Regions from separate parts of the Nonomuraea bangladeshensis genome, predicted to be linked through region 2. Evidence: riboswitches for the same ligand, from Rfam matches in the RefSeq annotation. Region 2 holds a riboswitch; each other region holds the start of a gene.
What was found. A riboswitch is a leader RNA that binds a small molecule or an ion and turns the genes downstream of it on or off. The one in region 2 is predicted to bind cyclic di-AMP.
Positions count from the first base shown of each region.

Region 1 (9,733 bases), on a different contig from region 2:
CCATGCCGGCGAGCAGCCGGTCGGCCACCGTCCACGCCTCGGCGGCGGTGTCACGGGCGATGACGTGCACGCGCAGCCCGTAGCGGAGCTCGCGGCCGAGCGGCCCGGCCAGCGCCCGCAGCCGGGCGACCCGCTCGGCGACGGCGTACGGGGGCTCGCCCCACATGAGCACGACGTCGGCGTGCCGGGCGGCGACCTGCTCGGCCGCCGGCGAGGCGCCGCCGAAGTAGAGCGTGGGGGCCGGGTCGAGCGGCCGGGCCAGCCCGCCGCGCTCGACCTGGTAGTGCTCGCCGTGGTGGTCGAAGGGCGTGCCCGCCCAGGAGCGGCGCAGCACGTGCAGGAACTCGCCGGTCCTCGCGTACCGGGCGTCGTGGTCGAGGAAGTCGCCGTAGGCGCGCTGCTCGACGGGGTCGCCGCCGGTGACGACGTTGAGCAGCAGCCGCCCGCCGGAGATCTCCTGGAACGACTGCGCCTGCTGGGCGAGCAGCGTCGGCAGCGCGTACCCGGTGCGGAAGGCGACGAGCAGCTTCAGCCGTTCGGTGTGCTGGGCGAGCGCGGCGCAGACGATCCACGGGTCGGGGCAGCCCGCGCCGACGGGGGTGAGCGCGGCCTCGAACCCGGCCTGCTCGGCGGCCCGGCCCACCTGCGTGAGGTACGCGAGGCTCGCCGCGCGGTCGGCGGGGCGGAAGGCGTCGGTCGTGGTGATGGCCGAGCGGACGTCGTGGCCGTCGCCGGTCGTCGGCAGGAACCAGTGGAAACGGAGCATCGGACTACCTCGCCTGTTTCATGTCGTCGCCGTCATCATCGGCCGCGGCCCGGCGCACGGCCAGCGCCACGCTCTCGCGCACCGCCGGGAAGTCCGGGTGGGTGTGCGGGTCGGGCGCGTGGGGAAGGGCCGAGCGCTGGTCGAGCAGGACGCGGCCGGGCCGCCTGCTCATCACGATCAGGCGGGTGCCCAGGTAGACGGCCTCGTCCACGCTGTGCGTGACGAACAGCACGGTCGTGCCCGTGGCCTGCCAGAGCCGGCGCAGCTCCTCCTGGAGGCGTTCCCTGGTGAGCGCGTCCAGCGCGGCGAACGGCTCGTCCATGAGCAGGATCGCCGGGCCGGGGGCCAGCGCGCGGGCGATGGCGGCCCGCTGCTGCATGCCGCCCGACAGCTCGTACGGCCGCCGCTCCGCCACGTCGCCGAGCCCGACGAGCTCCAGCAGCCCGGCCGCCCGCGCCCGCCGCTCCGGCCCCGGCACGCCCGCCGTCCGCAGCCCGAACTCGACGTTGCGCCGCACGTTCAGCCAGGGGAACAGGCGCGGCTGCTGGAACACCACGCCCCGGTCGGGGCCAGGGCCGGTCACCGGCGTGCCGCCCACCTCGATCCGCCCGGCGGTCGGGGCCGCGAACCCGGCGACCAGCCGCAGCAGCGTGCTCTTGCCGCAGCCGGACGGCCCGACGACGGCCACGAACTCGCCCGCGTCGAACCCGGCCGTGATGTCGCGCAGCGCCTCGACGGGCTGGGCGCGCGACCAGCGGGAGCGCGGGCGGTAGGTGAGCGAGACGCCGTCGAGCCGCACGCCGGCCGCGGTACGCGACCCGCCGGTCAGCTCATCCGCTGAACGCATCGCGCAGGTCCTTTGTGGCCAGGCCCTTCTGGAAGACCGTGAGCTCGGGCACCGCCGGCAGCTTGTTCTGCGCCTTGAGGAACGTGGCCGCGTCGCGCAGGTTCTCGGCGAGCTTGCCCGGCGCGTCCGGCGTGCCGAGGTAGTCGGGCCCGGCCTGCTCCTTGCCGTCGAGCAGGACCAGCTCGTCGAGCTGCGCGGCGGCCTCGTCCGGGGCGAGGTTGAGCTGGCGGCCGACCGCGGCGGCCGCGGCCTGCTTGTCGGAGCGCACCAGTTTGACGGCCCGGTCCTGCTGGCGCAGCCAGGTCCGCAGGGTCTCGGGGTAGGAGGTCGCGAACTGGGTGCGCACCACGGCGAGGTCGGCGGTCAGCTTGCCTTCCGCGGCCAGCTCCTTGCTGGTCACCAGCGTCTTCCCGGTCTTGCGGAGCTCGCCGAGCACCGGCGTCCAGACGTAGGCGGCGTCGATGTCGCCGCGCGTCCAGGCGGCCTGGATGTCCGGCGGCTCCAGGTCGACGACGGTGACGTCGGACTCGGCGAGCCCGCCCCGCTGGAGCGCGGCGAGCAGGCTGTAGTGGGCGGTCGAGGCGAACGGGGTGGCGATCTTCTTGCCCTTCAGCCCGTCGACGGAGGTCGCCTCGCGGGCGACCAGCGCCTCGTTCTCGCCGATGACGTCGAAGATCCACGGCACCTGGTACGGGATGTTCAGCGGCGCGGACAGCCCGCGGGTGACCGGGCTGCTGCCGGCCAGGCCGATGTCGATGCTCCCCGCCACCATCGCGGTGTTGACGTCGCCGCCGGAGTCGAACTTGATCCAGGTCACCTTGGTGCCCGGCAGCTCGTTCTCCAGCCAGCGCTGGTCCTTGACGATGAGGTCGCCGTTCGGGATGAGCTGGTAGCCGATGCGCAGCTCCTTGGGGCTGCCGTCGGCGTTGGCGGCGGCGTCGGCGGCAGGGCTCGCGCCGGTGCCGGTCGAGCAGGCGGCCAGGCAGAGGGCGAGCGCCAGGGCGGGGACGAGGCGGAGTTTCATGGGCTGGTGCCTCCGGGGGTTTCAGGCCTTGCCGCGCCAGGGCACGAGCAGGCGCTCGGTGGATTGCAGGAGCGTGTCGATGAGCAGCCCGGAGGCGCCGATGACGAGCAGGCCGAGCACGACGACGTCGGTCTGGTTGTAGCGCTGCGCGTCGCGGATCATGCCGCCGATGCCGGGGACGCCGTTGACGGTCTCGGCGGCCACGACCGTGGTGTAGGCGACCCCGACGGCCACCCGGACGCCGGTGATCACCTCGGGGAGCGCGCTGGGGAGCACCACCCGGTACGGGAGCTGCCAGCGGCGGGCGCCGAGCGAGCGGGCCGCGTACAGGTAGTCGGCGTGCACGCCGCGTACGGCGTCGGCGGTGGCCACGGCCACGGGCGGCAGCGCGGCCACGAACAGCAGCGCGACCTTCGGCGGCTCGTCGATGCCGAGCCAGATGATGAGCAGGCTGAAGTAGGCCAGCGGCGGCAGCGTCCGCACGAACGTGATGAGCGGGTTGAGCAGCGCCCGCACCGTGGGCACGAGCCCGACGACCAGGCCGAGCGCGACGCCGCCCGCGATGCCGTAGAGGCTGCCGAGCGCGATCCTGCGCAGGCTGGTCAGCAGATGCTCCGAGAGCAGGTAGCCGCCGTAGCCGCGCTGCCCGTCGTGGGTGGAGGAGGTGAGCAGGAACTGCTGCCACACCGAGCCGGGCGACGGCACGAACACCTCCGGCCAGAGGTGGGCGGCCGCGACCGCCCACCAGATCGCCCCGAGCAGGATCACGCTCGCGACCCGGAGCCCGACGCCACGGAACACCGGCCCAACCCCTATTCCCTATAAGCGACTGGTTTAGTGGGGAATACGGTAGAGGATCCGGCCCGTGCCGCGCAAGCTGCGGCTTCACCGCCTTCAGGACACGGCGAAGCCCGAGAACAGCGCCAGGGCGAGCGCCAGCGCGACCACCACGTTGACCACGGTCGCCGCCGCGAACACCACGACCGGCCGCCAGCCCGCCTCCCGCAGCGAGGCGACCCGGAACTCCAGGCCGATGCTCACGAAGGCGAGGATGAGGAACCAGGTGCGCAGGTCGTTCGCCACCCCGATCACCTCCTTGCCGTGGGCGGCGGTGACCGCGGTGAGGTACCACGTGGCCAGCACGGAGGCGGCCACGAAGCCGAGCACGAACTTCGGGAAGCGCCGCCACAGCTCCCCCGCGCCGGGCCGGGGCGCGTCCGGCCGCCGCTCCACGCGGAAGGCGAACCAGGCCGTCAGCGCCACCACGACGACGCCGATGAGCGCGTTCTGGGTGACCTTGACGATGGTGGCGATGGCCAGCGCGTCCTCACCGGCGAGCGCGCCCGCGGCGGTCACCGCGGCCGTGGTGTCGATGTTGCCGCCGATCCACGCGCCCGCGACCTCCGGGCTCAGCCCGAGCAGGGTGGCCAGCGCGGGCAGGACGAAGATCGACGGCAGCGCGAAGGCGATCACCAGGCTGGCGCTGTAGGCGAGCTGCTCACGCTTGGCCTGCACGGCACCGGCCGCGGCGATGGCGGCGCTGACTCCGCAGATCGACACGGCGGACGACAGCAGCGCCCGCAGCCGGTCGTCCAGCCCCAGCCTGCCGCCCAGCCACCAGGTGAACAGGAACACCGTGCTGATCAGCACCAGGGCCTGCACGATCGCCGGCCCGGCCGCGGTCACGATCACCTTGAGGTTGATCGACGCGCCGAGCAGCACGAGCCCGGTCTTGATGAAGAACTCGGTGCGGAACCCGCCCGACAGCCGCTCCCGCAGCCCGGCCGCGGTGAGCACCGCGTTGCCGAGCAGGCCGAGGACGATGGCGTACACGGGGAACTCGACGGCCTTGGCCAGGCCCGAGCCGGCGAACCAGGACGGGACGTTCTGCTCCAGGAAGCGGGTGGCGGCCCCGAGCAGCAGGACGGCGAGCACGCCGAGCGCGCTCCACTGCCACGTGCGGGTCGTGACGGCGGTCCCGGCGGTCATCACGGCACCAGGCCGGGCGGGATGACGCCGGCGAGGACGAGGACGAGCAGCGCCAGGCCGAGGAGGGTCGCCGCCCAGTCCTCGTTGAACGCGCTACGGCTCTCAGGAGGTTCTTCTCGGGTGCTCATGGGGGTGCCCCTCTCCGGCGGTCGGCCGATTTCAGGACACCACGGAGTACTAAACCCGTCAAGACCTACTGATTTAGTAGGTTAACCAGGAGATCTCAGGCCGCGACCGTCTCGTCCTCCAGCGAGGTCGCGCCCTGCTCCCAGCGGCCCAGCACGTGCTCCGCCCACAGCCGCTCGACGGCCAGGGCGCACGCCGCGCCGTACAGGATGTCGCCGGTCAGCGACGGCTCCTGCGTCGCCAGGCCCGTGCACAGGTCGTGCGCGGCGATCTGCTCGTGCACGGCGTCGGCCTGGACGTGCTCGTCGTAGAAGCGGGTGGCCTCGGCGTCCCCGCCGAGCCTGCGCAGGGCCGTGGCGTAGCGGCGGTTGGGCAGCGACGAGGTCATCTCCATGGCGGCGAGGTGCCCGGCCAGCGCGCCGCGCAGCCGGCGGTGCAGCCCGAACAGCGACATGACGTTGGAGACGGCCAGCGTGACGCCCGGCACCCGGCCCAGGTAGGCGCCGTAGGAGGCGTCCAGGCCCAGGGCGGTCATCGTGGTGCGGAACAGCTCGGCGTGCATGCGCTCGGCCCTGCCGCCGCCGTACTCGTCGGACTGGACCTCGACCAGCGCGGCCTTGGGCCGGCCGTGCAGGCGCGGGATGCCCCAGGTGTGCGGGTCGGCCTCCTTCAGGTGGTAGATCGAGCGGTGGACGACGAACTCGCGGAACCGGTCGAGGTCGGCCTCGCGCTGGAGGTACGCCGCCAGGCCCGGCCCCTGCTGCTCGTCGTGGGCGACCAGTTCCTTGAGCGCGCGGCGTACCTGCTGGGGCGGCACCGGCTCGGGACGTGGCACGGCGTCCGCGAGCGCGTCCTCCAGGCGGCGTTCGAGCTCGCGCCGGAAGCCCAGGAGCGACGGCTGCCACTCCCAGCGGTCGTCCACCCCGGCGAAGCCTCGGTAGTGCAGCTCGTAGCAGGCGAACAGGGCGAGCTGCAGGTCGCCGTCCGCCAGGGCCGTGGCGCAGGGGCCGGGGGTCGCCGGCGGCGGGTCCAGGTCGGCGGGCGGCCCGGCGAGGCGTTCGAAGAGCTCGGCGGTGAGGGGGCCGCGGGCGGCGGGCAGGTGCATCCGGCTCCGCTGCCCGGGGCCCTCACGTCCAAACCGGGCGCGCCGGGCAGCGCGGCGGTCGCGGGCCGGGCGCGGCGGGCCCGCGATGATGGGAGGGAAGATCACGATGACAGGAGCCACACATGCAGATCGGTGTCGTCTTCCCGCAGTCCGAGATCGGCGCGGACCCGGGCGCCGTACGCGCCTACGGCCGGCGCGTCGAGGAGCTGGGCTTTCGCCACGTGCTCGCCTACGACCACGTCGTGGGCGCCGACCCGGCCGTGCACCAGGGCTGGAGCGGCCCCTATGACGTGCACACGACCTTCCACGAGCCGATGGTGATGTTCGGCTACCTGGCCGCGCTGACGTCGCTGGAGCTGGTCACCGGCATCATCATCCTGCCGCAGCGGCAGGCGGTGCTGGCCGCCAAGCAGGCCGCCGAGGTCGACCTGCTGACCGGCGGACGCTTCCGCATGGGCGTGGGGCTGGGCTGGAACCACGTCGAGTACGAAGCGCTCGGCGCGGACTTCGGCACCCGCGGCAAGCGGATCGAGGAGCAGGTCGCGCTGATGCGCAGGCTCTGGTGCGAGCAGACGGTCACCTTCGAGGGCGAGCACCACCGGGTGAGCGCCGCCGGGCTCGCGCCGCTGCCGGTGCAGCGGCCGATCCCCGTCTGGTTCGGCGCGCAGTCGCCCCCGGCCTACCGGCGGGCCGGGCGGCTGGCCGACGGCTGGTTCCCCCAGATGTCCCCGGGGCCGGAGCTCGACCAGGCCAAGGCCATGGTCGAGGAGGCCGCCACGCAGGCCGGCCGCGACCCGTCCGGGCTCGGCATGGAGGGCCGGGCGGGGTGGACGGGCGACGCCGAGGCGCTGGTCGACCTCGCCGGGCGTTGGCGGGAGGCGGGCGCGACGCACCTCTCGATCAACACGATGGGGGCGGGCCTCGGCCCGGTCGAGGGACACCTGGAAGCCCTGGAGGAGGCCGCCGCCGCGCTCGGGCTGGGACGCGGCTGAGAGCACACCCGCACGTTACCTTCGCCGCCCGTCATGGGGATTTCGTGACCGGGGAATTACGCAGGTCAGGGGGGTGTTGTACGGTCCAGTGAGCGTGGCCGCGACCTCAGCCTCAGAGCGAGTGACCACCGGGCCGCGCTCGCCCGCGTCCGCCTCGCGGACGCCATGTTCGATCCCACTCCCACCGCGGGCGTCCGATGCCCGCGGCCGCTGAATCCGCCACTGGCGGAACCGGGGACCCGTTCTCGACCGGGGTGAATCGGCACGTCCATGTGCCGTAGGGCAGCTTCCGCACGCCCGAACCCGTCAGCTAACCCGGTAAGCGGCATGGAAGCGCAAAGGAGCAAACCCCTCATGGCCATCAGCCGTTTCATCCGTGCCCCGAAGCTGAACGCCGCCAAGCTGGCGCTGAGCGGCGCCCTCGCCGTCTCCGCCCTGGGCGCCACCGCCGCCGTGACCGCGGCCGCCGACAGCGCCCCCGCGCAGCCCGCGGCCGCCGCCGCCGCCGCCCAGCAGGGCGTCAGCAACCGCGACGCGCGCGTCAACGTCACCGCCCAGCAGGTCCTCGACCTCGCCCGCGCCCAGGTCGGCACGTCCGAGAACGCCGACGGCGGCGGCACCAAGTTCCAGCAGTGGTACGCCGACTCGGCCCGCGCCGGCGAGACCGTCCAGCGCGACGGCGGCAACAGGAACGCCTACCTGAACGCCCCCTGGTGCTCGATGTTCGTCTCCTGGGTCGGCGAGCAGACCGGCGCCCGCACCCAGGTCGGCTGGGACGCCTACACCGTCGCCCACGCCAAGTGGTTCGCCGCCAACGACCGCTGGGGCACCGAGGCCAAGCCCGGCGCCGTGGTGTTCTTCTCCTGGAGCGGCAGCAAGAGCCTGAGCGCCATCAACCACGTCGGTTTCGTCGTCAAGGACAACGGCGACGGCACGATCTCCACGATCGAGGGCAACACCGGCAACGGCAAGGTCGAGGAGCGGGTCCGCCCGACCTCCCAGGTCGTCGGCTACGGCTACCCGAACTACGCCGCCTGACCCGCTCACTCCTCCGGAGGCCAGTTCCTGAGCACCGCGTCGAGGGCGTCGAGAGTCCGCGCCCAGGACACGTCCACCTCGCGCGGGGTGCGGGCGAAGCCGCCCTGCGTCTCCAGGCTGACGAAACCGTGGAAGGTGCTGTGCAGCATGCGCACGGCGTCGGTCTGGGCGGGCTCGGGCAGGTCGTAGCCGCGCAGGATGGCCCGGGTCATCTCGGCGTGCCGGCGGGCGGCGCTGGCGTAGGCGGTCTCGTCGTCGAGCTCGATCTGCCCGGCGGCGTACCGGCCGGGGTGCTCCTTGGCGTAGCCGCGGTAGGCGTCGGCGAAGGCCACCAGCGCGTCCTTGCCGGCGCGGCCGGCGAGGGCGGCGGCGGCCCGCTCGGCGAGCTCGGCGAGGGCGAGGACCGCCACCCGCACCCGGAGCTCCTGGGCGTCCCTGACGTGGGAGTAGAGCGCGGCGGGCTTGACGCCGAACCGGCGGGCGAGCGCCGAGACCGTCAGGTTGTGGAAGCCGAGCTCGTCGGCCAGCTCCGCCGCCGCCCGGGTCAGGCGTTCCGCGGTCAGTCCCGCTCGTGCCACGCGCCCTCCATCACTTAAAGCCTTTAAGCATTTGCATAATAGCATTAAGGAAACTAGCCTCGCCGCTCATGAGACCTCTCACCGAGCGCGAGATCCGCGCGTCCCTCATCAACTGCTCGAAGGGTGAGGCCAAGCGCGCCGGCGTGCCGAAGGACCTGCCCGACCAGCCCTGGGACGACCTCGACTTCCTGGGCTGGCGGGATCCGGGCGCGCCGGAACGCGCGTACCTGGTGGCCGAGCGCGACGGCGCCCTCGTCGGGGTGGCGCTCCGCGTGACCTCGGGCGCGGCCCGCGGCTTCACCGCGCGCAGCATGTGCTCGCTCTGCCTGACCACGCACACCAACGGCGGCGTCGCGCTCATGAGCGCCCGCCGCACCGGCGAGGCGGGCCGCCAGGGCAACTCCGTCGGCCAGTACATGTGCGCCGACCTCGCCTGCTCCCTCTACCTGCGCGGCACGAAGGAGGCCGCGGGCGGCGGCGTCATCGACGAGTCCCTCACCCTGGAGGACAAGCTCGCCCGCACCCGGACGAACCTGTACGCCTTCCTGGACAAGGTGGCCGCGAGAGCCGCATGAGCCGGTCAGACCGCGGGACCGCGCGTGCGGAAGGAGGCGCGGTAGGACTGCGGGGTGACGCCGACGACCCGCTTGAACCGATCGCGGAACGCCGTCGCCGAGGTGAACCCGGCCTGCGCCGCGACCCGCTCGACGCCGTGGTCCGTGGTCTCCAGCAGGAGCTGGGCCCGCCGCACCCGGGCGCGCAGCAGCCACTGCAGCGGCGTGGTTCCGGTCTGCTCGCGGAAGCGGCGGCCGAAGGTGCGCTCGCTCATCCCGGCCCGCGCGGCCATGCCGGCCGGCGTCAGCTCGCCGGCGAGGTTGTCCTCGATCCAGGACAGCACCGGCTCCAGCAGTGAGCCGCGCGGCGCCGGCGGCCGGGCGTGCGTGACGAACTGCGCCTGCCCGCCCTCGCGTTCCAGCGGCGTCACCGCCAGGCGGGCCGCGTCGGCGGCGACCGCCGAGCCGAGGTCGCGCCGGATCAGGTGCAGGCACAGGTCGAGCCCCGCGGCGGCGCCCGCGGAGGTGAGGATCTGGCCGTTGTCCACGTAGAGGACGTCCGGCCGCACGTCCACCAGCGGGTACGCCTCCGCCAGCCGCTCCGCCGCGGCCCAGTGCGTGGTGGCGCTGAGCCCGTCGAGCAGCCCGGCGGCGGCCAGGGTGAACGCCCCCACGCAGATGGAGGCGATCCTGACGCCGCCCGCGGCCGCGGCG
Region 1 covers NZ_BAAAMV010000012.1:103,276-113,008, forward strand. The annotation lists gene ABD292_RS37745 (LLM class flavin-dependent oxidoreductase) at 1-766, opposite strand, end outside; gene ABD292_RS37750 (ABC transporter ATP-binding protein) at 771-1,613, opposite strand; gene ABD292_RS37755 (taurine ABC transporter substrate-binding protein) at 1,597-2,637, opposite strand; gene ABD292_RS37760 (ABC transporter permease) at 2,659-3,438, opposite strand; gene ABD292_RS37765 (YeiH family protein) at 3,532-4,626, opposite strand; gene ABD292_RS37770 (hypothetical protein) at 4,626-4,754, opposite strand; gene ABD292_RS37775 (iron-containing redox enzyme family protein) at 4,850-5,962, opposite strand; gene ABD292_RS37780 (LLM class F420-dependent oxidoreductase) at 5,980-6,849, shown strand; cyclic di-AMP (ydaO/yuaA leader) riboswitch at 7,048-7,189, shown strand; gene ABD292_RS37785 (CHAP domain-containing protein) at 7,204-7,887, shown strand; gene ABD292_RS37790 (TetR/AcrR family transcriptional regulator) at 7,893-8,465, opposite strand; gene ABD292_RS37795 (FBP domain-containing protein) at 8,534-9,040, shown strand; gene ABD292_RS37800 (GlxA family transcriptional regulator) at 9,046-9,733, opposite strand, start outside.
Region 1: another riboswitch for cyclic di-AMP. It lies ahead of ABD292_RS37785 (CHAP domain-containing protein); the one in region 2 lies ahead of ABD292_RS35345 (CHAP domain-containing protein).

Region 2 (9,733 bases):
CCCGGCTCCTGCGGGAGGCGGCCGGGCGGCTCGGGGTGCGGCTGTCGGTGCCCGGGGAGAACGTGCCCGCCGAGGTGTGCTTCGCGGCGCTGCGGCCCGAGCTGGTCGTGGGCTGCTTCTCGACCGGGCTGATGACCGCGCGGCGCTACTTCGGGCTGCCGGTCGCCTCGTACGGGACGGAGCTGGTGCTGGAGCGCCTGACGCCCTACGAGAACAGCAACCGGGTCCCGCTCACCGTCGTGGACGCGCTGCTGCCCCGGCTGACGGCGGACGGCGTCATCGAGGAGCCGCCGCCGGTGGACCTGGCCGGGCTGGTGCGCGCGGTCGGCTACTGCATGCAGGCCGAGGCGTATCCGGGGTTGCGTCCGGCGCGGATCGACTTCGACGCCCGCTACTTCAAGCGCAGGCGGCTGGAGGTGCTGGGCCTCCTGGACCGGCCGGCGTCGTCCCGCCCGAAGGCGCTGGAACGCCTGCGCCGCCGCCTCCGCCCACTCGCCTGAACGCCCGGCCCCGCCTTCGGACGCTCGGCTGAGCGCCCGGCCCTCTCCGGCCGCTCAGCCGAGGGCTGTCAGGTAGCGGCGCACTCGTTTCCTCGCCTTGTATCCGGCTCGCAGCATCGACGGGTGGACCTCCACCCGCAGCCGGGCCCGCCGCCGCGCCGCCGCGTGCTCGGGGCCGTCCAGCAGGGACGTGGCGGGCCCGCCCGGCCCGGCGGACACCAGCCGGGCCAGCAGCCGGGTCCAGTCGTCCCGTTCGGCGGGATGGAAGTAGTTGGCCGCGCACCAGGCGGGCGAGGCCGCGCGGAAGGCGCCCGCGGCCAGGTCGTCGAGCGTGCCGAGCAGGCCGCTGCCCTCGAACACCACGTTGATCATCTCGGCGCTGACGCCGAAGTCGGTCAGCACCAGCGACGGCACGCCCAGCGCGATCGCCTCCAGCGCCGCCGTCGAGCTGACGGTGACGAACCCGGCCGCGTTCGCGAGCTGCTCGTGCATCGGCCCGGCGGCGAAGCGCAGCCGCCCCGGCTCGCCCATCTCGCGCCAGAGCCGCTGGTAGTGGTGGCGTTCGCGGTGCGTCTGCCGTTCGTCCTCCAGGGCCCGCAGCTTGACCACGACGTCCAGGTCCGGCCGGCGCCGGGCCAGCTCGGCCAGGGCGCTCAGAATCTGTTCGCGCTGCTCGCGCCCGCGCGGCACCTTGGCCTGGGTGGCGAAGACCACCCGGTCGCCGCCCGCCGGGGCCGCGCCCGCGCGCAGGAACGGCAGCCGGGCCAGCCCGACCGCCCCTCCCCCGCCGAGCCGCCCGGCGATCTCGCCGAACTCGGCCACCTCCCGCTCGCTGTGCACCACGAACAGGTCGCAGCCGCTGCGGTAGATCCACGCCTTCTCCGTCGCCGGCACCGAGATGCCCGGCAGCCCGCTGACGAACACCGGCCGGGGCCGCAGCCCGTCCAGCACGCCGGACACGAGCACGTCCACCACCGGCCCCGTACAGGCCACGAGGATCACGTCGGGCCGGGTGCGCTCGGCGAGCCGGCGCACCGACCGGGCCGACAGCACCGGCGGCGCCGGCCGCCCGCGCCCGCTCACCGCGGCGGCGATCTGCTCGGGCGAGGGCGCGATCGGCGTACGGACCACCACCAGGTCCGCGGACGAGCCCTCGGGCAGGTCGTCGAGCAGGCAGGCCGCCCACTTCAGGTACGAGTCGGAGTCGGCCACCGCCAACACGTTCAACCAGGCACTCCTGTCAGATGCGAGCGCAGGGCGGGGGCCGCCCTGCTGGTCCACCAGTCGTCAGGCACGTCCACGGGCTCGACGGCGACGCCGCGCGGGCCGAGCAGGACCCGCAGCGAGGTGACGGCGGTCGAGGGGAGGCTGAGCACCCGCTGGTCCGGGCGCAGGCCGCGCAGGGTCAGCTCGGCGGGCGCGCCGGCGTCGTGCACGGTGACGCCGGGCAGCTCCCCGATGAGCGCCACGTCCACCGGGTCCTCGCGGCGGTGCGGGTAGTAGGCGAGCGGCTCGCGGGCCGCCAGGTCGGTCAGCCAGCGCAGGTAGCGGCCGCGGTGCACCAGGCCGTTGCGGACGAGCGAGGTGCCGAGCACGACCGTGTGCTCGTCGGGGCCGTACGGGCTCGGCGGCTGGGCGCGCAGCCAGGCGAAGTCGTGCCGGACCAGCTCGACGCCGGCGGCGCGGACGGCCTCGGCGAGCTTGTCGTCCACGTCGAGCGCGGTGAAGACCGACACCCGGCTGAGGCGCAGCCGCAGCGCGGCGGCCAGGCCGAGTGCGGTACGCGGCGCGGACGGCTCGGCGCGGGCGCGCAGCAGGGGGCGCGACGGCCCGGCCGCCAGCAGCTCCAGCAGGCGCAGCGTGGCGAGGCCGTCGTCCACGATGACGACCCGGCCGGGCCACGACGCCAGCCAGCGCACCTGCACCCTGCCGGAGAAGGCGTCGCCGACCGCGAGGACCCGGCGCGGCATGCGCTCGTGCGGATCGGCCAGCACCAGCCCGTCGGGCGCGCCGAGGGAGCGCAGCTCCGCGCGGGTGGCCTTCAGCGCGCGCAGCCCCGCGCGCGGCACGACCGTGGTCACGGGCCCGAGGAGCCCCGCGTGGTGGGCCTCGACGGCGCACAGCATCTGGAGCGGCGACTCCACCCAGGCCGACGCCTGTCCGACCACTCCTGCCCCTCCCGGCCGATGGGCCTCCCAGCAGGGTGATGGCCCGTCCATGACGCCGTTAAGTTACCCCTGCCGCCTTAAGCCGCCAGGAACGCGACGTGAACAATGGACACTATGAACTCGCTCATGCTCAACACCGACGGCGTGCAGATCCCGCAGCTGGGGTTCGGCGTCTGGCAGGTCCCCGGCGACGAGGCCGAGCAGGCCGTGCGCACCGCGCTGGAGGCCGGCTACCGGCACATCGACACGGCCGCCGCCTACGGCAACGAGGAGGGCGTGGGCCAGGCCGTGCGCGCCTGCGGGCTGCCGCGCGAGAAGGTGTTCATCACGACCAAGCTGTGGAACGGCGACCACGGCCGCGCCGAGCAGGCCTTCGACGAGAGCCTGGCCCGGCTGGGCCTCGATTACGTCGACCTCTTCCTCATCCATTGGCCGGTGCCGCGGCAGGACAAGTACGTCCAGGCGTGGAAGGCCCTGGAGAAGATCTACCGGGACGGCCGGGCCAGGGCGATCGGGGTGTCCAACTTCACCGTCCCCACGCTCACCCGGCTGATGGAGGAGACGGGCATCACGCCGTCGATCAACCAGATCGAGCTCCATCCCTACCTGCAGCAGCGCGAGATGCGCGAGTTCCACGAGGCCAACGGCATCCTCACCGAGGCGTGGAGCCCGCTCGGCCAGGGCAGGGGCCTGCTGGACGATCCGGCGCTCGCGGTGCTGTCGGGCAAGTACGGCAGGACGCCCGCCCAGATCGTGCTCCGCTGGCACCTGCAGCTCGGCAACGTGGTGATCCCGAAGTCGGTCACCCCGGCGCGCATCAAGGAGAACATCGACGTGTTCGGCTTCATCCTCGACACCGAGGACATGGCCGCCATCGGAGCCCTCAACCAGGGCAAGCGCCTCGGGCCCGACCCCGACACCTTCAACGCCACCTGAACCCTCTACGATCTCGCCTTGTGCGAGATTTTGCGTGGGGCATAGCGGCGACCGGCGGCATCGCCCAGACCGTGGGGACGGCCATCGCGGCCGAGCCGGGCATGCGGGTGGCCGCCGTCGGCTCCCGCGACCTCGGCCGGGCGCGGGCGCTGGCCGCGACGCTCGGCGCGGAGTCGGCGTACGGCTCCTACGAGCAGCTGTGCGCCGACCCGGCCGTGGACGCGATCTACGTCGCCACGCCCCACGCCCAGCACCTCCCGGTGGCCGCGGCCGCCATCGCGAACGGCAAGGCCGTGCTGTGCGAGAAGCCGCTCGCGGCCAGCGTGGCCGACGCCGAGACGATGGTGCGCCTGGCGCGCGAGGCGGGCGTCTTCCTCATGGAGGCCATGTGGATGCGGTTCAACCCGCTGATCCGCATGATCGCCACCGACGAGCGCTTCGGGGAGATCCGCTCGGTGCAGGCGTCCTTCGGCTTCGCCCATCCCTATGACGAGGCGCACCGGCTGTGGGCTCCCGAGCTGGGCGGCGGCGCGCTGCTCGACCTCGGCATCTACCCGTTCGGGCTGGCGCAGCTGCTGCTCGGCATGCCCGAGAGCCTGCGCGTCACCGGGGCGCTCGCGCCCAACGGCGTGGACGCCGAGGCGGCGGGGCTGCTGACGTACTCCGGGGGGCGGCACGCCGTGGTGGCGACCTCGTTGCTCGCGCACTACCCCAACTCCGCCCACGTGGTCGGCACGGGCATGCGGGCGGACATCCCGGCGGCGTTCTGGGCGCCGGAGCGGATCGTGCTGTCCGCGCCCGGCATGGAGCCCGAGGAGCATCTGCTCGATCCGGCCGACAACGGCTACGCGGGTGAGGTGCGCGAGGTGCGTGCCGCGGTGGCCGAGGGACGGACCGAATCGGCGATCATGCCGCTTGACGAATCCCTTGCCATGATGGGGCTGCTGGCCGACGCCCGGCAACAACTGTCCTGACCAGCCCTTTAGGGATTTGTCATCTCCTTGCCATGTGTATTACCTTATGGGGCGTCTCAGGGCATACGTCCGTTTTGTCGGAGTATGTCTGACCATCGCAAGTGAAAGAACATCACAGGATCGTCCTGTGACCGCTGAATCCGCCACGCGCGGAACCGGGGACCCACGTCCTTTGGGGTGAATCGGCACCACGTGCCGTAGGGCAGCTTCCACGTCCGAACCCGTCAGCTAACCCGGTAAGCGGCATGGAAGCAAGGAGTAACCCCCTCGATGGCCAAGCACGGCTTCACCGCTGCCCGAAAGATGAAGATCGCTTACGCCGTCCTCGGCACGGCCGTGGCCGCCGCCGCGCTCGGCCCGCAGGCCGCGAACGCCGAGACCGCCTCGGCCGCAGGACAGCACAGCAGCACCGTCAAGAGCACTGTCAAGAGCACCAAGAACCCGGTCGACCACGCCGCCCAGCGCTCCCGCGCCGACGAGAACAAGATCCAGGTCACCGCCGACCAGGTGCTGTCCATGGCCCGCTCCCAGGTGGGCACCAGCGAGAACGCCGCCGGCGGCGGCACCCCGTACCAGCGCTGGTACGCCGACTCGAAGCGGGCCGCCGAGACCATCGCCCGCGACGGCGGCACCCCCGCCGGCTACCTCAACGCCCCCTGGTGCGCGATGTTCGTCTCCTGGGTCGGCGAGAAGACCGGCGCCCGCCCGCAGATCGGCTGGGACGCCTGGACCGTCGCCCACGCCAGGTGGTTCAAGAACAACGACCGCTTCGGCACCGTCGCCAAGCCCGGCGCGGTGGTCTTCTTCTCCTGGAGCGGCAGCAAGGACCTCGACGCCATCAACCACGTCGGGTTCGTCGAGAAGGACAACCAGGACGGCACCATCTCCACCATCGAGGGCAACACCGGCAACGGCAAGGTGGAGGAGCGCGTCCGGCCGAAGTGGCAGGTCGTCGGCTACGGCTACCCCGAGTACGCCTCCTGACCTCACCCACGTACGAGCGCGCGGCCCCATCGCCCGGGGACGCGCGCTCGTCGCGTGTGCGGCCCCGCCCGCGTCAGGGCGTGGGCTCCTCCAGCAGCCGCAGGCTCTCGCGGGCCCACTCGGCGCGGGCCGTCGCGACCGCGATCTGCCCCGCGAAGACGTGCGCCTTCAGCGCGGCGATGCGGTCGTGCTCGGCCGCCGGGCGGTTCTTCAGCCGCTCCTTGAGCAGGGGCGTGTCCTTGGCCAGCAGCGCCTCCCTGTGCGCCCGCCACTCGGCGGCGAGCTGCTCCTGCTCGGCGATGAACGCCTTGAGCACCGATGCGGCCCGGTCCGGCTCGATCATGTCGAAGAACAGCGCCTGCAGGAAGAAAGCGTCCCGCGCCGGCGGCGGGGTGTGGGAGGTGCCGAGCCAGGCGCGCAGCTCCGCCAGGCCGCGTCCGGTGATGGAGTAGACGGTCCTGCTCAGCCTGGTGCCCCGGATCTCCTTCTGGCCCTCGATGAGGCCGGCCTGCTCCATCTGGCGCAGCGTGGGATAGATCTGGCTCTGCGGCGCCGACCACACCCAGCGCGGGGCGGCCTCGAAGAAGCGGGTCAGCTCGTACCCGTTCATGGGGCGCGCCTCCAGGACGCCGAGCAGCGCGTGCTGAAGCGACATGCCCTCCAGCATAGGGAGAGCATGATCCGTTCCTCTAGAACAGGTATGGAGATACATGTATTGTCCTCCCTGTCTTCGGGAACGATCTCGCGAGGAGGCGGGCGGCGGTGCGCACGGCTGAAGCCGGACCCTTACCGGAAGAGCACTTACGGACCGAGCTGGCCCTGGCCGGGCGGGCGCTGGCGGCGGCGGGGCTGGTGACCGCGTTCGGGCACGTCTCGGTCCGGACCGGCGCCGACCGGCTGCTCATGACTCCACCCGTGCCCCTCGGCACCCTCACGGCCGCGTCCCCGTACGCCGAGCTCCCCCTCGACGCCGCCGAACTGCCCGGCGGAGCGCCGCGCGAGGCGTGGATCCACGTCGAGATCGCCCGCGCCCGCCCCGGCACCGGCGCGATCTGCCGGGCACAGCCGCCTGCCGCCACCGCGCTCGCCGCCGCCGGGGTGCCCATCCGGCCACTCCACGGGCAGGGCGCCTTCCTCGGGCCCGAGGTGCCCGTGCTCGACGACGCCGTGCTCGTCCGCGACCGGGCCCGCGGCCGGGCGCTCGCCGACCGGCTCGGCGACTCCCCCGCCCTGGTCATGCGGGGCAACGGCGCGGTCACCGCCGGCGCGAGCGCCGGCGAGGCCGTCGCCCTTATGTGGGTGCTGGAGGCCAGCGCCCGCATGAACGCCACCGCCGCCGCGGCCGGAACCCCCGTCCCCCTCACCCCCGCCGAACAGCGGGCGTGGCGGTCCGCCGCGCCCGAACTCCTCGCCCGCATCTGGTCCCACCTCCGGGAGTCGTCATGATCGAATTGACGGACATCGCCTACGTCCGCTCCGGCGCCGCCGACCTGGACACCGCCGTGCGCTTCGCGGTCGACGTCGTCGGCATGGAGCTCACCGCCCAGGAGAACGGCGTCGCCTACCTGCGCGCCGACCAGCGCCACCACTGCCTCGCCCTGGTCGAGGGCGAGTCCGGCGTCATCAGCTCCGGCTTCACCGTCCGCGACGAGGACGCGCTGGCCGCCGCCGAGACCGAGCTGGAGAAGGCGGGCGTGGCCGTCGCGCGGGGCGGCGCCGAGGAGGCCCGCTCGCGCCGGGTCCGCGACTTCCTCTCCTTCGACGACCCCTTCGGCAACCGGGTCGACCTCGTCATCGACCAGGTGACGCTCACCGCCCCCGTACGGCACGGCCGCGAGGCCGGCATCACCGAGTTCGGCCACCTGTGCCTGGACGCGCCCGACGTGCGCGAGGCGTACCGCTTCTGGAACGGCCTGTTCAACGCCCGCGTCTCCGACTGGATCGGCGACTGGGCCTGCCTCATGCGCATCGACCAGGTCCACCACAAGCTCGCCGTCTTCCAGGGCAGCCGGCCGGGGCTCTGCCACATCAACTTCCAGGTGGACTCGCTCGACGACGTCATGCGCAACTGGCACTTCCTGGAGGCGAACGGCGTCGAGATCGAGATGGGCCCCGGCCGCCACCCCCAGTCCACGGCCGTGTTCGTCTACTTCAAGGGCCCCGAGGGCATCACGTACGAGTACTCGTGGGGCGTGCGCCTCATCACCGACGAGGACGCCTGGCGCCCCCGCTACTTCGACCCCGCCGAGCCGGGCTCGATCGACATGTGGCAGGGCCCCACGCGGCGCGTCCACACCCAGCCGCAGATCCGCCGTCCCCTGCCGGGGCGGCCCGTCACGGGAAGCGAGGGCTGACATGCCGCTGGTCGAGGTGTCCCTGTCCGAAGGGCGTGATCCGGCCGCGATCCGGGCGCTCATCCACGAGCTGCACGCCGCCGTGGAGCGGGCGATCGGCTCGCCGGCCCAGAGCATCAGGGTGATCGTCAGGGAGGTGCCGCGTACGCACTGGGCGGCCGGCGACCAGACGCTCGCCGAACGCGACGAGATCAGCAAGGGCGGTTGACGTGGAGTTCTTCGGGCACGTGATCGACGGCGCCGAGGTCGTCTCGGCGGGCGGCGAGACCTTCGCCAGCGTCGATCCCTACACCCGCGAGCCGTGGGCCGAGGTCGCGCTCGGCGGCCCCGCCGAGGTGGACCTGGCCGTCGCGGCGGCGCGGCGCGCCTTCGACGAGGGGCCCTGGCCGCGCATGGGCCGCGCCGAGCGCGGGCGGCTGCTGCACCGCCTGGCGGACCTCATCCTGGCCCACGCCGACCGGCTCGGCCTGGCCGACACCCGCGACATGGGCAAGCCGATCAGCCAGAGCCGCGGCAACGACGTGCCCCGCGCCGCCGACAACTTCCGCTTCTTCGCCGACCACGCCCGCCTCACCCCGGCCGAGGCCCTGCCGATGGACTCCGGCCACCACGCCTACACCCGCTACGAGCCGGTCGGCGTGGCCGCCGCCGTCGCGCCGTGGAACTTCCCGCTCATGCTGGAGACCTGGAAGATCGCGCCCGCGCTGGCCTGGGGCAACACGGTCGTGCTCAAGCCCGCCGAGGACACGCCCGCCTCGGCGACCATCCTCGCGCGGCTCGCGCTGGAGGCGGGCCTGCCGCCCGGCGTGCTCAACGTCGTGCACGGGTACGGCCCGGACTCGGCCGGCCAGGCGCTCACCGAGCATCCCGGCGTGGACCGTATCACGTTCACCGGCGAGTCGGCGACCGGCCGCGTCATCTCGGCCGCCGCCGCCCGCAACCTCGTCCCGGTCAGCCTGGAGCTCGGCGGCAAGGGCGGCAACGCCGTCTTCGCCGACGCCGACCTGGACAACGCGGTGAGCTGGTCGCTGCGCGCGATCTTCACCAACGCCGGGCAGGTCTGCCTGGCCGGCTCCCGCCTGTACGTGCAGCGCCCGGTGTTCGAGGAGTTCCTGGCCCGCTTCACCGCCGCCGCCGGGGCGATGCGGCTCGGCGACCCCAAGCTGGAGGACACCGAGCTCGGGCCGCTGGCCTCCGAGACGCACTACCGCAAGGTGCGCGGCTACGTCGAGACCGTCGCCGCCGAGGGCGGCACCGTGCACGCGGGCGGGCTCGGCGACGGCTGGTTCGTCCGGCCGACGATCGTCACCGGCCTGCCCGCCACCGCCCGCCACCAGCGGGAGGAGATCTTCGGCCCGGTGGTGACGGTGACGCCGTTCGACACCGAGGACGAGGTCGTGGCGCTTATGAACGGCACCCGCTACGGGCTCAACGCCATGCTGTTCACCGAGAGCCTGTCGCGGGCGCACCGCGTCTCGGCCCGGCTGCGGGCGGGCACGGTCTGGGTCAACTGCTTCTTCATCCGCGACCTGCGGGCGCCGTTCGGCGGGGCGGGCGACTCGGGCGTGGGGCGCGAGGGCGGCACGTTCAGCCGCGAGTTCTTCACCGAGCCGAAGGCCGTCGTCATGCAGATCGACTGAGCGGATGGCCTCCGGGTGTACGACAATCGGTGGCCGCCTGTCGATCCGGCCTCCCGCCGTTCGACGCACCGGCGACGGACCGTACGCGTGAAAGAGGAGCAGACCGTGAAGTTCATGATCGTGGGCAAGGGCAACGCCGCGACCGAGGCCGGGGAGCTGCCTCCTCAGGAGCTCGTG
Region 2 covers NZ_BAAAMV010000011.1:44,891-54,623, forward strand. The annotation lists gene ABD292_RS35320 (polysialyltransferase family glycosyltransferase) at 1-500, shown strand, start outside; gene ABD292_RS35325 (DUF6716 putative glycosyltransferase) at 555-1,721, opposite strand; gene ABD292_RS35330 (hypothetical protein) at 1,724-2,668, opposite strand; gene ABD292_RS35335 (aldo/keto reductase) at 2,783-3,604, shown strand; gene ABD292_RS35340 (Gfo/Idh/MocA family protein) at 3,625-4,578, shown strand; cyclic di-AMP (ydaO/yuaA leader) riboswitch at 4,701-4,836, shown strand; gene ABD292_RS35345 (CHAP domain-containing protein) at 4,849-5,562, shown strand; gene ABD292_RS35350 (PadR family transcriptional regulator) at 5,636-6,217, opposite strand; gene ABD292_RS35355 (class II aldolase/adducin family protein) at 6,325-7,008, shown strand; gene ABD292_RS35360 (VOC family protein) at 7,005-7,916, shown strand; gene ABD292_RS35365 (tautomerase family protein) at 7,918-8,124, shown strand; gene ABD292_RS35370 (aldehyde dehydrogenase) at 8,126-9,556, shown strand; gene ABD292_RS35375 (YciI family protein) at 9,671-9,733, shown strand, end outside.

Region 3 (9,733 bases), on a different contig from region 2:
GCCCTCGAACAGCTCCTGCGCGTAGTGGAAGACCGCGGTGGCCGGGTCGAGCGAGAGCGGCCCGTACGGCGCCAGCCGGGCGTCGTGCCAGCCGCGCCCCTCGGTGTAGTCGATGATGATCATGTGGTCGGTGAAGGACTGCCCGAATCCGGGGTTCGTCAGTACCTGCTCCCGCTCGGCCGCGGTGCGAGCGTGGTCGGATAGCTGCACGTCGAAGCTGAGCTTCTGAGCGATGGTCATGACGATGGTCCTTCTCTCTGCGATTTCGCGAAAATCTACCGAATCCTGAGGGTCCGTGGACCCGCTACAGCGCGGCAGTGCTGCCCGAAGGCAGCTAGTACTTCCTATTGTCTCGCCATATGGGATGACAAGCTGCCGTTGGGCGATTCGGCCACTTCGGACAGCAAAAAGCGCCTGGCGATCCGGGTGCGGACCGCCAGGCGCGTGGGGAGGCTAGGCGGCCCTAGCCGGATACTCGCGCGGTGATGTCGTCGCCGATCTGCGAGGTGGTGCGGCCGGTCCAGCCGGTCAGCCGCTCGACGATGTCGTCGGCGACCGCCTGCTCGACCTTGGCCGCCTCGGCGCTCAGGCCGAGGTGGTCGAGGAGCATGGCGACCGACAGGATGGTGGCGGTCGGGTCGGCCTTGCCCTGGCCCGCGATGTCGGGGGCGCTGCCGTGCACCGGCTCGAACATGCTGGGCGCCGTGCGCTCGGGGTTGATGTTGCCGCTCGCGGCCAGGCCGATGCCGCCCGCGATGGCCGCGCCGAGGTCGGTGATGATGTCGCCGAACAGGTTGTCGGTGACGACGACGTCGAAGCGCCCCGGCTGGGTCACGAAGAACATCGACGCCGCGTCGATGTGGCAGTAGTCGGTGCTGACCTCGGGGTATTCCTCGGCCACCCGGTTGACCGTGCGCTGCCACAGGTCGCCGGCGTAGGTGAGGACGTTGGTCTTGTGGACCAGCGTCAGCTTCTTGCGCGGGCGGCTCTGGGCCTTGTCGAAGGCGTAGCGGACGACGCGCTCGACGCCGTGGGCGGTGTTGAGCGACTCCTGGGTGGCGATCTCGTGCGGCGTGCCGCGCCGCATGGCGCCGCCGGTGCCCGCGTAGAGGCCCTCGGTGCCCTCGCGGACCACGATCATGTCGATGTCCTCGGCCGTGGTGTCGGCCAGCGGGGTCTCGACGCCGGGGAAGAGCTTGACCGGGCGCAGGTTGACGTAGTGGTCGAACTCGAAGCGCAGCCGCAGCAGCAGGTCGCGCTCCAGGATGCCCGGCGGCACGCTGGGGTCGCCCACCGCACCGAGCAGGATCGCGTCGTAGCCGCGCAGCTCCTGCAGCACCGAGTCGGGCAGCGTCTCGCCGGTGCGGTGGTATCGCGCCGCGCCCAGGTCGTAGTGCGTGGGCTCGATCTTCGTGCCGACGGCTTCGAGGACCTTGAGCCCTTCGGTGACGACCTCGGTGCCGATGCCATCGCCGGGGATGACGGCCAAGCGGATGTTACGCGACTCCATGCCGGTACCTTACCGGCTCGTCTCGCCTGACGAACACTCGGTCTCATTTTTCGGACTGTTCCAGAAAAGTCCGATTTGTGAAGGTTTGCGATCTTTTGACTGATTCGTTAGCGTCCGTGCCCTGCCTAATCCACGCGGCGGTTCGCGTGGAGCCGGGGACCCACTCTCCCCCAGGGGCGAATCGGCATGCGCCGTAGGGCTGCTTCCAAGCCCGAGCCCGTCAGCTAACCCGGTCGGCCGTATGGAAGGACAGTCCCCTGTCTCGCATCGCCATTCTCGTGGCGGCGGGCGCGACCGGCCTCGCCGTGCTCGCCTCCCCCGCCCAGGCATCCACCCCCGACGAGAACAACCCCGGCCGCGCGCCCAAGGCCGAAACCCTCGACCAGCGCGCACTCACCACCACGCTCACCGGTCCGGAACTCAAGAAGATCCGGGATCGGCAGAGCAGGCCCGCCTGGAAGATCGCACTGAACTTCGCCCTGAAAAAACAGGGCATCCCGTACCTATGGGGCGGGACCGGCAGGGGCGGTTACGACTGCTCGGGCCTCATGCTCCGGGCGTACCAGAAGGCGGGGATCCAGCTGCCCCGCGTCGCCGCCGACCAGTACGCGGCATTCGACAAGAAGGTCTCCTGGAACCACCTCAAGCCCGGCGACCTGGTCTTCTTCAGCAACCTCGGCCACGTCGGGATGATCTCCCGGCCCGGCTACATGGTGCACGCGCCCCGCACCGGCGACGTCATCAAGGAGGAGAAGCTGTCGAGCTGGCGCAGAAGCGTCTTCGTCGGCGGCGTCCGGCCCGACCGCAAGGGCGTGCGGGAGTGGGCGGAGCGGCAGGAGGAGCCGGCACCGCCCATGCCCGTCGCGTCGGTGCTCTGACCGACGTCCCTGATGTGCGAGCCGGGGCCCTACCGGCCGGACTCCTGCGGGGCGCCGCCGTTGTCGCGGCGGTCCAGCGCGGTCTGCAGGGCCTCGGCGGCCTCGTCCTTGTGGTCTTCCGCACGGTTCCAGGCGTACATCTCGTACATGATCGTCAACTCGTTTCGCGAGGAGGCGTTACTGACGGGAGGGACTTACCGGCCGACGCGACGCCGTTCACCGCGGCGAGTCGCCGACCTGCCCTAACAGGCCTCGCCGCGGCAGGTAATGAGTACGAGCACCTGGCGCATGTGCTTCCACGTTAACCGAGGAATCTCGTTGGATGTCCTAGCATCCCGCATGCTGAGACAGCTGAGACGACGAAAAGGCCGCCGCCCGATCCGGGCGGCGGCCTTTCGCGCGAGGCGGGGAGTGTCAGTCCTCCAGGTCCACAGAACGGCCGCTCTCGGCGCCGATCTCGGCCACGATCTGGTCGACGATGTCGGCCGGGATCGCCGAGTCGACGGTCAGCGCGATGAGCGCCTTGCCGCCCTTGACGTCGCGGGCCACCTGCATGGAGGCGATGTTGACGCCGTGCTCGCCGAGCAGGCGGCCGACCACGCCGACGATGCCGGGACGGTCGGCGTAGGTGAAGAACGCGAGGTGCGCCGTCGGCTCGATCTCCATCTCGTAGCCGTTGACCTCGACGATCTTGGTGATCTGGCGGGGACCGGACAGCGTGCCCGACACCGAGACCTGGCGGCCGTCGGCCAGCACGCCACGGACGGTCACCACGTTGCGCCAGTCGGGGCTCTCGGAGCTGGTGATCAGCTCGACGGCGACGCCGCGGTCCTTGGCCAGCAGCGGCGCGTTGACGTAGGTGACCTGCTCCTCGATGACGTCGGCGAAGACGCCCTTGAGCGCGGCCAGCTCGATGACCCGCACGTCCTGGGAGGCGATCTCGCCGCGCACCTCGACGTCGAGCTTGGTGGCGACCTCGCCGGCCAGCGCGGTGAACACCCGGCCCAGCTTCTCGGCCAGCGGCAGGCCCGGCTTGACGTCCTCGGCCACGGCGCCGCCCTGGACGTTGACCGCGTCCGGCACGAACTCGCCCGCGAGCGCCAGCTTCACGCTCCGCGCGACCTGGGTGCCGGCCTTCTCCTGGGCCTCGTGGGTGGAGGCGCCGAGGTGCGGCGTGACGACGACCTGGTCGAGCTCGAACAGCGGGCTGTCGGTGCAGGGCTCCTTGGCGAAGACGTCGAGGCCGGCGCCCGCGACGCGGCCCTCCTTGATCGCGGAGTAGAGCGCGGCCTCGTCCACGATGCCGCCGCGGGCGACGTTGACGATGCGCACGCTCGGCTTGACCTTGTGCAGCGCCTCGTCGCCGATGAGCCCGAGGGTCTCCTTGGTCTTCGGCAGGTGCACGGTGATGAAGTCGGCCTGCTTGAACACCTCGTCGAGGCTCACCAGCTTGACGCCGAGCTGCGCGGCGCGGGCCGGCGGCAGGTAGGGGTCGTAGGCGATGATCTCGACGCCGAACGGCGCCAGCCGCTGCGCCACGAGCTGGCCGATCTTGCCGAATCCGAGGATGCCGACGACCTTCTCGTCCAGCTCGACGCCGGTGTACTTGGACCGCTTCCACTCCCCGTTCTTCAGCGCGGCGTGCGCCTGGGCGGTGTTGCGCGCGCTGGCCAGGATGAGGGCGACGGTCTGCTCGGCGGCGCTGGTGATGTTGGAGGTCGGCGCGTTGACGACCATGACACCGGCCTTGGTGGCCGCCTCGACGTCGACGTTGTCGAGCCCGACGCCCGCGCGGGCGACCACGCGCAGCTTGGGCGCCGCGGCGATGGCCTCGGCGTCGACCTGCGTCGCGGAGCGCACGATGAGGGCGTCCACGTCGGCGAGGGCGGGCAGGAGCTGGGAACGGTCGGCGCCGTCGGTGTGGCGGACCTCGAAATCGGCGCCGAGAACGGCGAGGCCGGCCTCGGACAGCTCCTCAGCGACCAGTACGACGGGCTTGTTCACAGGTGAATCCTTAGGGGCTTCCGGCGAGTCATGAGGGGGACACGTCCATGGATCCCCCGGCGGTCCTACCGAGTCTAACCGGCGCTTGTGAACGCATTCACGAAGGACCCACGATGTGAGACGGACGGGCGGCTACCCGGTAGAGGACAAAGTCACCCACTCCGGGGCCATCTTCGTCTTGATCGGGAGATTTATTCGCCATTAGCCTGATAAGCCGTGGCCGACTACCTATGGTTCGTCATATGAGCATCGGGAATCCTGCGCTTGCCGACGTTCTCGCCCAGCATGGCACGCCCCACCGGCTGCTGGGCGCCCTCGCCGACGGTGGCGTCCTGGTGGCAGTGCGCCCTGACCGTTCGGTCGTCCTCGGGACGACCCAGGCCGGCGACCGCGTGTTGCTCGGCTACACCAGCGCGACCACCTACGCCCGGCACCGTGGCAGCCATTCCCTGTCGGCGTGCGACGCCGACACCATCCTGGACATCCAGCGCGTCACGGGCGTGCGGGAGATCGTGATCGACGCGGCCGGACCAGCCGCCGCGGCCGTGCCCATCGACGATCTCCAGCGCTTCCTCACCACGACGCGGACCGGGCCCACGCCCGTCCTGTCGGGGGCGGCCCCCGCCGCCTACGCGACGGGCGCGATGGCCACCGTGTCGCGGGGTGCCGCGCTGGCCCAGGTCGCCCCGCCGGCTCCGCAGGCGCCATCGTTCCCGTGGGTGCCCGCGCCGAGGCCGCACCTGTCGGGCCCGATGCAGCAGGTGGACCCCGGCTACCGCCGGTGCACCCATCCCATCCTGCCCGCGCTGCGGCAGGCGATCGCGCAGTTGCTCATGGACTTCCCGCTCGTGCACCACGTGTGGATCTCCGAGGCGAGCACCGCCTCCGGGGCCACCGGGATCATGCTGCACGTCAAGGTCCACATGTCGGCCGCCGAGGACGTCGTACGCGACCTGCACCGCCTGGTGCGGGCCCGGCTGCCGCAGTTCGCGGCCAGCGGCGCGCCGATCCTCATGGCCCGGGTGGCCGACGCGCGCAGCGAGCGCCGGATGATCGAGATCGGCGCGCACGTGGTGTGCGCCGACGTACGCGACTGACCTGTGCGCGCCGACGTGCATGACTCACCTGTGTGCGCCGACGCGCACGACTGACCTGCGGCGGCGGGATTATCCTGCCGCCGCCGGCCGAATGGGTCTCCCCAAACAAGCCGTTGCTCGGCTCTAATGTGGGGATGATCACACCGGTCGCGGCCACGGTTCCCCGGGGCGTGCGCCTCGGCTACGGGGTCGGCTCCTTCTGCACGGCCACGGTCAACGCCGTGCCGGGGTTGTTGCTGCTCTACTACATGACCAACTTCCTGGCCGTGCCCGCGTGGCTGGCCGGCGTGGTGGTGACCGCGCCCAAGGTCTGGGACCTGGTCATCAACCCGCTGGTCGGGCGGTGGTCCGATCGGACCGTCTCGCGCTGGGGCCCGCGCCGGCCGTGGCTGCTCGCCGGGGCCTGCACGCTGCCGGTCGCGTTCTTCCTGGTCTTCGCGGGGCCGCCGCTGACGGGGGTGCCCGCCGCCGCCTACGTCGCGGTGTGCTTCCTCGCCACGGCGACGGCGTACGCGCTGTTCGAGGTGCCGTACAAGGCCATGCCCGGCGAGATGACGCACGACTACCACGAGCGCACCTCGCTGCTGCAGTGGCGCATGGTCTTCATCGGCGTGGCCACCGCGATCAGCGGCGTGCTCGCCCCCGCCATCGCCACCGGCGAGGGCGAGCACGGGACGCTGGGCAGCTACCGGGCGATGGCGCTCACCATCGCGGTCATCCTGCTGCTCGCCATGCTCGGCTCCTTCTTCGGCACCGCCCGCGCCCCCATGACCGGCGCTCCGGAGGCCGACCGGGGCGACTGGCGCGAACAGCTCGCCGCGATCAAGGGCAACCGGCCGTTCCTCTGGCTGACCGTGCTGGCCTGCACGCAGATGCTGGCGGTGAGCATGATGCTGGCCGCCGCGCCGTACTTCGCCACGTACACGATCGGCGATCCCAAGGCCACGCAGACGCTCTTCGCCGCGCTCGTGGGGCCGATCCTGCTGACCATGCCGCTGTGGGTGCGCCTCGCCAGGCGGTTCGACAAGCGCGGGGCGATGGTGCTGGCGGCCTCGCTGTTCGCCGCGGGGACTGCAGCGGCCATGGCCACGCCGCTGTTCGGGGCGTTGTGGGCGCACGTGACGATCCTGTTCGTCGGCGTCGGCTACGCCGGGCTGCAGCTGCTGCAGTTCTCCATGCTGGCCGACGTCATCGCCATGGACGCCGCGGAGACCGGCAAGCGGCGCGCGGGCGTGCTCACCGGGCTCTGGACGGCCATCGAGAGCGGGGTCAGCTCGTTCGGCGCGCTGATCTTCGGTGTCGTCCTGTCGATCGGCGGCTTCGTCGAGTCCCAGCCGGACACGCCCGTACGGCAGCCGGACAGCGCCGTGACGGCCGTGCTGATCGGGCAGACCGCCATCCCCGCGCTGATCATCTTCGCGTCGGTGCTGGTGACGCTGAAGTACCGGCTCACGCCACCCGTCGCGCCGCCCGCGGACGCGTGAACCCGAGCGCGGCACCCGATTCGGCGTATTCTGGACACGAACCGAGGTTGAGGCCGATACTCGCTACATGAGCTCGACCCATCCACCCTTCCGCGCCTCCGACGGGGAACGCGACCGTGCGATCGACGAGCTCAAGGTCCGCGCGGTGGAGGGCCGCATCTCCCACGACACCTTCGTCGGCCGCGTCGACCAGGCGCTGCGCGCCCGCAGTCAGCACGAGCTCGACGAGCTGGTGGCCGACCTGCCGAAGCGGCCCACGTTACGGCAGCGGCTGACCGACGCGGTGTCGTCGGTGTCGGAGTTCACCACCAAGCTGCAGTCCGCCTGGCGGCGGCCCCGGCTGCCCCGGCTCGCGCTGCCCGACGACGAGCGGGTGCGTTACGTCGTGGGGCGGGGCTCGGCCTGCGACCTCGTGCTGTCCGACCTGACCGTCTCCCGGGTCCACGCCGAGCTGCGGCGCGACGACAAGGGCCGGTGGGTGCTGGTCGACCTCGGGTCGCTGAACGGCACCCGGCTCAACGGCTGGCGGCTGGTGGGGCCGGCGCGGGTGACGCCGGGCGACGAGGTGTCCTTCGGGGACTGCGGTTTCCTGCTGACGTCCGGCGTGCCGACCGGCCAATAAATACGGAATTTTGCGGATTACAGGCTGTCTGCGCTGATCCATGCTCTCAGGCGATCCCCCAGTCTTCTTTGGAGACCCCATGCGGCGCACCTCAGCCTCCCTCGTCGCGGGCGCGCTCGTCGCGTCCCTCGCGTGGGCGTCCAGCCCGTCCTCACCCGCCGTCGCCCTGGATCCCACGGCCGGCGTGGCCGACCTCACCCAGGACCTCAACCAGATACTCAGCGACTCCCGGCTCACCATCGCCCGCGCGGGCGTCGTGGTGAAGAGCGCCTCCACCGGCGAGGAGCTGTACGCCACCGACGCCGGCAAGCAGCTCATCCCGGCGTCCAACACCAAGCTGTTCACCTCGGCCGCAGCGGTGGAGACCCTCGGCCTCGACTACCGCTTCCCGACCACCGTGCTGAACACGGGACGCAAGGCGGGCTCGGTCCTCGCCGGCGACCTCGTGCTGCGCGGCACCGGCGACCCGACCATGCTGGCCGAGGACTACGACGCCCTCGCCGCCAAGGTCGCCGCGGCCGGCGTCAAGGTCGTCACCGGCCGCCTCGTGGCCGACGACACCTGGTTCGACTCCCAGCGGCTCGGCAACGACTGGACCTGGGACGACGAGACCGCCTACTACGCGGCCCCGATCTCCGCGCTGACCGCCTCGCCCGACCGCGACTACGACGCCGGATCGGTGATCGTCTCCGTGGCCGCCGACGGCGGCAAGGTCAAGGTCTCCACGACGCCCGAGACCGACTACCTGAAGATCGTCAACAAGGCCACGGCGGGCGCCGAGACCGACGTGCTCATCGAGCGCCAGCACGGCACCCGTACGGTCGTCATCACCGGCACGGTGGCGGACCCGTACCAGGAGTGGGTGGCCGTGGACGACCCGACCGCCTACGTCTCGACGCTGTTCCGCGCGTCGCTCGCCAAGCACGGCGTGAAGGTGCTCGGCGCGACCGCCACGGGGGCCGCGCCCGACGGGGCCAAGGAGCTGGCCCGGCACGAGTCCATGACGCTGGGCGAGCTGCTGGTGCCCTTCATGAAGCTGAGCAACAACATCCACGCCGAGATCCTCACCAAGGCCATGGGCCGCAAGGCCGCCGGCCAGGGCACGTGGTCGGCCGGGCTCAAGGTCGCGACCGACTTCGCCAAGGCGAACGGCGTGCAGGTCATCAACATGCGGGACGGCTCCGGGCTCTCGCGCCGCGACGGGTTCTCGCCCGGCTCGATCGTCCAGCTCCTGACCTCCGTACGCGGCAAGCCGTGGTTCCCCACCTGGTACGCGGCCCTGCCCATCGCCGGCGACGCCGACCGCTTCGTGGGCGGCACCCTGCGCAGCCGGATGCGGGGCACCCCCGCCGCGGGCAACGTGCACGCGAAGACCGGCTCCCTGACCGGCGTGACGTCCCTGTCGGGCTACGTCACCAGCGCCGACGGCGAGCCGCTGGTCTTCTCGATCATGCTGAACCAGTACCTGTCGGGCTCGCCGAAGGACATCGAGGACAAGATCGCGGTACGGCTCGCGCAGTTCACCCGCGCCGCCGCCGTCGATGCCCCGGCCCAGCTCCGCTCGGCGGCCGAGGGGCAGGCGGGCGACCTGGAGTGCTCGTGGCTGAAGCCCGTCCAGTGCTGATCCCCTGACGCCCAGGGGGGCACGCGGGTTTACCTGGAGCTCCAGATATCGGCCGACTTTTCAGGACATGACCGACATCGGAGAACCAGAATCCCTTCTCAGGACAGCCCACCGAGGACCACGGGAGCGCCCGGGCCTTCACCGGCCTCACCCTTGAGCCGGTTACCCACCGCACGCCCACGGCGCTCCCCTCCCTGCGGGCTCGGCCGCGCCTCCCCCCGCATAGGACCGCGGCCGGGCCCGCCCACCGGCCCAGGACAAAGCGAAGGGGCCCATCCTCAGGATGGGCCCCTGCTTACGACTCGTAGGGCGTCAGCTGAGCGCCTGGCCCAGGAGGCCGTTCAGGAGGTCCAGGTCGAGGAGGTCACGGTCGTCGCCGAAGTTGTTGAACTGGCCGCTCTCCCACTCATAGCTGGGGCCGTGGCCGGGGCCGTAGCCGCCGGGGCCATAGCCACTGGTTGCCGCCAGCGCGGAGCCGCCGAACACAACCATCCCGCCGACGAGGCCGGCAAGG
Region 3 covers NZ_BAAAMV010000003.1:5,666-15,398, reverse strand. The annotation lists gene ABD292_RS08240 (branched-chain amino acid aminotransferase) at 1-240, opposite strand, end outside; gene ABD292_RS08235 (3-isopropylmalate dehydrogenase) at 464-1,510, opposite strand; cyclic di-AMP (ydaO/yuaA leader) riboswitch at 1,623-1,764, shown strand; gene ABD292_RS08230 (C40 family peptidase) at 1,789-2,388, shown strand; gene serA (phosphoglycerate dehydrogenase) at 2,803-4,392, opposite strand; gene ABD292_RS08220 (hypothetical protein) at 4,635-5,489, shown strand; gene ABD292_RS08215 (MFS transporter) at 5,624-6,973, shown strand; gene ABD292_RS08210 (FHA domain-containing protein) at 7,041-7,595, shown strand; gene dacB (D-alanyl-D-alanine carboxypeptidase/D-alanyl-D-alanine endopeptidase) at 7,675-9,219, shown strand; gene ABD292_RS08200 (hypothetical protein) at 9,532-9,733, opposite strand, start outside.
Region 3: another riboswitch for cyclic di-AMP. It lies ahead of ABD292_RS08230 (C40 family peptidase); the one in region 2 lies ahead of ABD292_RS35345 (CHAP domain-containing protein).